Orrella dioscoreae: one gene and its partner. The protein of the gene in region 1 interacts with the protein of each later gene in a pairwise test. Links are inferred from orthologs where the notes say so. Each region holds a gene or a part of one and is shown on either strand. Other genes may lie near its edges.

Region 1 (3,207 bases):
CACTACCAGCATCTGGCTCAGGCGTTGTTCATCCATTTGCGCGGCGGCGTCGACGGCGAGCGCCTCGGCGGCAATGGTGCGGGGGTTGCGGCTCATGCCTTCGGCGGCCAGCAGGCCGCGCAGGTCGCCGCGGCGTTCGATCAGGCGGCGCAGGTCGCCGTCGGTGAAGATGCCGGCGGGGCGGTTCGCGTCATCGACGATGACGGTCATGCCCATGCCCTTGGCCGACATTTCCTCCAGCGCCTGGAAGAGCGTTGCCGACAATGGCACGCGCGGCACCGCGCCACCCTGGCGCATGACGTCGCGCACGTGGGTCAGCAGCCGGCGGCCCAGCGCCCCGCCGGGGTGCGAGCGGGCGAAGTCCTCGGGGCCGAAGCCGCGGGCTTCCAGACAGGCCACCGCCAGCGCGTCGCCCAGGGCGAGCGCCGCGGTCGTGCTGGCGGTGGGGGCCAGGTTGAGCGGGCAGGCTTCCTGGTCGACGGCGCCATTCAGGTGGATGTCGGCCAGTTGCGCCAGTTCGGACTGCGGGTTGCCGGTGATGGCGATGACCTTGGCGCCCAGGCGGCGCACCGCGGGCAGCACGGTCAGGAGTTCCTGGCTGGCGCCGGAGTGCGACAGCGCGATGAGGACGTCCTGGGCGGTCAGCATGCCCAGGTCGCCGTGCACGGCCTCGGCGGCGTGCAGGAAAAAGGCCGGCGTGCCGGTGGAGGCCAGCGTGGCGGCGATCTTGCGGCCGATGTGGCCGGTCTTGCCCAGGCCGCTGACGACCACGCGGCCCCGGCAGGCGAGCAGCAGCCGGACCGCCTCGGCGAAGGCGTCGTCCAGGCGCGCGGCCAGCGTCTCGATGGCCTGCGCCTCCGTCAGGAGGGTGCGGCGCGCGCTGGCCAGGGCGTCGCCCGGCTGGAAGATAGGGGTGTCGGTCATCGCAGGAGTTTAATTCAGAGGGGCGTCAGGGTGCAGGGAAACCCCGTGGCGTCCGCCGGGATGGCGCGTTTGCGGGCGGGCGCGGCGCTGTGGCAAGCTTCGTTTCCTGCCCGCCCGGCGTTCCTGGGCGTCCCTATTTTTGGAATTCGATCGTCATGGCCGACCTGCCCACGCCCGTCCTCGGTACCCCCTTGAGCCCCTCGGCCACCCGCGTCATGTTGCTGGGCGCCGGCGAACTGGGCAAGGAAGTGGTGATCGCCCTGCAGCGCCTGGGCGCCGAGGTGATTGCCGTGGACCGGTATGACAACGCGCCCGGCCAGCAGGTGGCCCATCGCTCGCATACGGTGCCCATGACCGACGCCGCTGCGCTGCGCCGCGTGATCGAAACCGAGCGTCCCGACGTGGTGGTGCCCGAGATCGAGGCCATTGCCACCGACCTGCTGGTGGAGCTGGAGGCAGCCGGCGTCACCCGCGTGACACCGACGGCCCGCGCCGCGCGCCTGACCATGAACCGCGAGGGCATCCGCCGCCTGGCGGCCGAGACCCTGGGCCTGCCGACCTCGCCCTATCGCTTCGTCGACACCGAGGCCGAACTGCGCGCCGCCATCGACGGCGGCATCGGCTATCCCTGCGTCATCAAGCCGGTGATGTCCTCGTCGGGCAAGGGCCAGTCGGTGCTGCGCAGCGAGGCCGACGTGGCGGCCGCCTGGCGCTACTGCCAGGAAGGCGGGCGCGTGGGCGCCGGACGCGCCATCGTCGAGGGTTTCATCAACTTCGACTACGAGATCACCCTGCTGACCGTACGTTATCGCGGCGCCGACGGCACGGTGCAGACCGGGTTCTGCGCGCCCATCGGCCACAAGCAGGTCGACGGCGATTACGTGGAGAGCTGGCAGCCGCACCCCATGGCGCCCAAGGCCCTGGCCCGCGCCGAGGAAATCGCGCTGGCCGTCACGGGCGACCTGGGCGGCCTGGGCATCTTCGGCGTGGAACTGTTCGTGTCGGGCGAGGAGGTCTGGTTCTCGGAGGTCAGCCCGCGTCCGCACGACACCGGCATGGTCACGCTGATCACCCAGGCCCAGAACGAATTCGAGCTGCATGCCCGCGCGCTGCTGGGCCTGCCGGTGGACACGCGCCTGCGCCAGCCGGGCGCAAGCGCCGTGATCTATGGCGGGGTGGATGCCCAGGGCGTCAGCTTCCATGGCGTGGCCGATGCGCTGGCCGAGCCGGGCACGGACATCCGCCTGTTCGGCAAGCCGGCGTCCTTCACCAGGCGCCGCATGGGCGTGGGCCTGGCCGTGGCGGACGACGTGGAGGCTGCACGCGAGAAGGCGCGCCGCGTCAGCGCCGCCGTGACGGTCAAGGCGCCTTGAGCCGCGTGCCGTGAGCGGGGCGTCCTGGGCGGGGCGCGACGCCGGCCGCCCGAGGCCGCAAGGTTTGCTTGGAAAACCGCCAGGACCCCCCTGGCGGTTTTTTTTCGTCCCGAGCCGGCCTTGGCGCGGTTTCTGACATGTCGTTGAAGCAAGCCCCGGGCCAACTGTGGCCTGGCCGGCACGGTTTGCGGCTGGCCGTGCGCGTTACGTTTGCTTTTAATCACATGAAGTTCGATAATTTCAGCAAGTAGTGAAATCAACGTAACAAAAAACGTAACACGCGCGACAACGCAGGCCAGCCCCATGCAACTCCCCCCCCAGTCCCAACGTTTCGTCCTGCATTTCGGAGAAATGGGCAGCCGCTGGGGCGTGAATCGCACCGTCGGCCAGATCTACGCGCTGCTGTTCCTGTCCGAGAAGCCGCTGAATGCCGATGACATCGCCGAGACCCTGGGGTTCTCGCGCTCGAACGTCAGCATGGGCCTGAAGGAACTGCAGTCCTGGCGGCTGGTGAAGATGGTCCACCAGGTGGGCGATCGGCGTGACTACTTCGATTCGCCCAGCGACGTCTGGGAAATCTTCCGGGTGCTGGTCGAGGAAAAGCGCAAGCGCGAGATCGAACCCACCCTGACGCTGCTGCGCGACACGCTGCTGGAGCCGCCGGCCGACGCGGCCGAGCGCCACGCGCAAGCCCGCATGAAAGACATGCTCGAGCTGATCGAGCTTTCCACCGCCTGGTTCGACGAGATCCAGCGCCTGCCGCCCGAGACCCTGGAGCGCCTGATGCGCCTGGGGTCCAAGGTGCAGAAGGTGCTGAGCATCGCCGGAAAACTCAGCGGTGGCGGCAAACGCTGATTCCCCCTTTCCTTCCCTGAAGCACGACCCAAGGCAGCACCCTCATGAATCCGGA
Region 2 (3,394 bases), 1.2 Mb from region 1 along the record:
AGTTCAGCCTCTGCGAGGTCGACAGCGCATAGACGCCCAGGGCCGTGATGGCGATGCTGGCCGCCAGCACCCAGCCCGGCCGTGGCAGGGACAGCGAGCCTTCGTAGATCATCCGTCCCGCCACGAAATAACCCAGGTAGGGCACGAACCAGGCGAGGAAGAAGCCGTAGCCCTGGCCCGTCAGGTGGCGATACAGCGCGTCCACGATCGCGATCGCCAGGGTGACCATGACACAAGCCAGGCGGCGTCGCACCGACAGCTTGCCGTACAGCTCACGCACGAAAGGGGCGAAAAGATAGAGCCCGACGATCATGTAGAGGTACCAGAGGTGGTAGTACGGCCGTCCTTCGGTCAGGCGGCGCAGCCAGGCCATCGGCTCGTGCGGCGTGCCGTCCAGATGTTCGAGCGTCACCGTCCAGGCCAGGTAGAAGACCGTCCAGAACACCAGCGGCAGCAGGATGCGCGCGCTGCGGCGCAGATAGAAGCGGGGGATGCCCTCGGGCCGGGCGGGCGCCAGCAGGAGGGCGCCGCTGATCATCACGAAAACCGGCACGCACCAGCGCACGGCGGAGTCGTACAGGTTGGCGCTGACCCAGCCGGCCGTGCCATAGGGCTCGGTCGAGGAGACGGGGACCGCCGCGCAATGCAGCAGGACCACGGCCAGCGCCGCGATCCAGCGGGCGGCATCCAGCTGCGCCAGTCGGGGGTCGGGAGGGATGCTCGACGGCGTCGTGTCGGGAGCGGTGGATGACGGGGCCGCGGCGGACGCGGGCCTGACGTGGGGAAACCTCATGGATGGCGAAAGATGTAGCTTGGCTGCGGGCCACCATAGCAGCGCGGGCGGTGCCGGACTGTTTCCAGGCGTTAGCCATTCCTGCCGCCCTGGGGGCGGGGAATGGCCAGGCCAAGGGCGGCTTTGCCCCGGTGCGGATGGCGCCGGGTTAACTCTGTTGCAATTGCGCCGGTGCCGGGTCCCCGGTCGCGGGCAGGGCAGGCTGGACAGTTCTCGTACAATGAAAGGCTTGTATCAAAACGACGCAGTGTCATGAAGACGGAGACCCGTTTGGCCGCAGCTTCCTCCCCCGGCGCCTTGCCGCTCCCGCAGGATTTCGAGACCGCCCTGGCTGAGCTTGAATCGCTCGTTGCCGCCATGGAAGACGGTTCCCAGCCGCTGGAGCAGTCCCTGGCCGCCTACAGGCGCGGCGTGGAGCTGTCCCGTGTGTGCCAGGAAAAACTGGCCCAGGCCGAGCAGCAGGTGAAGGTGCTCGAAGGCGAATTGCTGCGTCCGCTGGACGCTGGCGCACTGGGCGCGGGCGAGCCGCAATGAGAAGCGCCCCCCTGGATTTCCCGACCTGGATGCAGGATCGGATCGATCATGTCGAGGCTTGCCTGGATGGGTTGCTGCCCACGCCGGAGGAAGCGCCTGCGCGCCTGCACGAAGCCATGCGCTACGCCGTGCTGGGCGGCGGCAAGCGCGTGCGCGCGGCCATGGTCTATGCGGCAGGGCATGCCTGCACCAGCGGCGCCATGCCCGTGTCCGTGGGCACCGGCCTCGATTGCGCCGCCGCGTCCATCGAGCTCATCCACGCCTATTCGCTGGTGCACGACGACCTGCCCTGCATGGACGACGACACCTTGCGCCGTGGCCGGCCCACCGTGCACGTGCAGTTCGACGAGGCCACCGCCATGCTGGCGGGCGACGCCCTCCAACCCCTGGCCTTCGAGCTGCTCGCCGAAATGCCGATCGCGCCGGCGCTGGTGGTGCAGGCCTCGCGCGTGCTGGCGCGTGCGGCCGGGAGCCGCGGCATGGCCGGCGGCCAGGCCATCGATCTCTACAGCGTGGGGCAGTCCCTCACGCGCGAGCAGCTCCAGACCATGCACAGCCTGAAGACCGGCGCCTTGCTGGTGGCCAGCGTCGCGCTGGGCGGCGTGGTGGCCGGCGCCAGCTCCAGCCAGCGCAATGCGCTGGATGATTACGCGGGGGCTGTCGGTTTGGCGTTCCAGGTGGTGGACGATATCCTGGACGTCACTGCCGACACGGCCAGCCTGGGCAAGACCGCCGGCAAGGACGCCGCGGACAACAAGCCCACCTATGTCTCGCTGCTGGGCCTGGACGATGCCCGGGCGCTGGCCGAGAGCCTGCGCACCGACGCCCATGCCGCCATCGCGCCGCTGGGCGAAGGCGCCAAGTACCTGGCCGCGTTGGCCGATTTCATCGTGCTCAGGGACCGCTGAGCGGATACCTTGCACGCCGAACCGCCCGCCTTGCCCAGCCTGGGCGCGGGGGTGAATGCTGAATAACCTTGTCATGCCATGAAGACCGAATTGCTCGATCGCATCCAGTCGCCGGCCGACCTGAAGTCGCTGGATCGCCGCGACCTGAAACAACTGGCCGATGAACTGCGTGGTTTCGTGCTGGACTCCGTGTCGCGCACGGGCGGCCATTTGTCCTCGAACCTGGGCACCGTGGAGCTCGCCATCGCGCTGCACGCGGTGTTCGACACGCCGCATGACCGCATCGTCTGGGACGTGGGCCACCAGTCCTATCCGCACAAGATCCTCACCGGCAGGCGCGCCGAGATGGACCGCCTGCGCCAGGCGGGCGGCATCTCCGGCTTCCCGCGCCGCGCGGAGTCGCCCTACGACGCCTTCGGCACCGCGCATTCGTCGACCTCGATCTCGGCCGCGCTGGGCATGGCCGTGGCCTCGCGCAACGCCGGCATCGAACGCCGCCACATCGCCGTGATCGGCGACGGCGCGATGTCCGCGGGCATGGCCTTCGAAGCCATGAACAACGCCGGCGTCACGCCCGACGTGAACCTGCTGGTGGTGCTGAACGACAACGACATGTCGATTTCGCCGCCGGTGGGCGCGCTCAACCGCTATCTGGCGCGCCTCATGTCCGGCCGGTTCTATGCCGCCGCCCGCAATGTGGGCAAGGCCGTGCTGCAGCGCGTGCCGCCCATGCTCGAACTGGCGCGCCGGTTCGAGGAACACGCCAAGGGCATGGTCACGCCGGCCACGCTGTTCGAGGAGCTGGGCTTCAACTACGTCGGCCCCATCGATGGCCACGATCTCGACGCGTTGATGCCCACGCTGCAGAATCTCAGCGTGTTGCCGGGGCCGCAGTTCCTGCACGTGGTCACGCGCAAGGGGCAGGGCTACAAACTGGCCGAGGCCGATCCTGTGCTTTATCACGGTCCGGGCAAGTTCGATCCGGCCGTGGGCATCCAGCAGGCCAAGGCGCCTGCCCGCCGCACCTTCACGCAGGTGTTCGGGCAATGGCTGTGCGACATGGCCGCCCAGGACGACAAGCTGGTGGGCGTCACGCCCGCCATGCGCGAAGGCAGCGGCATGGTCGAGTTCGAGCAGCGCTTCCCGGCGCGTTATTTCG

What was found.
Region 2: the proteins of purT (region 1) and ODI_RS08030 interact in binary tests that used the Escherichia coli proteins (3 or more experiments, as listed by UniProt). The link is inferred for Orrella dioscoreae from one-to-one orthologs.

The regions. Positions count from the first base shown.
Region 1 is NZ_LT907988.1:525,868-529,074, forward strand. Bases 197-3,188 are described here. They hold purT (formate-dependent phosphoribosylglycinamide formyltransferase), read left to right. Parts: upstream 197-1,079; coding sequence 1,080-2,297; downstream 2,298-3,188. Other genes in these bases: ODI_RS02520 (KpsF/GutQ family sugar-phosphate isomerase), read right to left, coding at 197-924; ODI_RS02530 (GbsR/MarR family transcriptional regulator), read left to right, coding at 2,601-3,152. Outside these bases: more of ODI_RS02520, read right to left, coding at 1-196. UniProt on the Escherichia coli protein: Involved in the de novo purine biosynthesis. Catalyzes the transfer of formate to 5-phospho-ribosyl-glycinamide (GAR), producing 5-phospho-ribosyl-N-formylglycinamide (FGAR). Formate is provided by PurU via hydrolysis of 10-formyl-tetrahydrofolate.
Region 2 is NZ_LT907988.1:1,720,346-1,723,739, forward strand. What follows is about bases 291-3,279. They hold ODI_RS08030 (polyprenyl synthetase family protein), read left to right. Parts: upstream 291-1,323; coding sequence 1,324-2,235; downstream 2,236-3,279. Other genes in these bases: ODI_RS08020 (acyltransferase), read right to left, coding at 291-793; ODI_RS08025 (exodeoxyribonuclease VII small subunit), read left to right, coding at 1,046-1,327; dxs (1-deoxy-D-xylulose-5-phosphate synthase), read left to right, coding at 2,314-3,279. In the rest of the region: more of ODI_RS08020, read right to left, coding at 1-290; more of dxs, read left to right, coding at 3,280-3,394.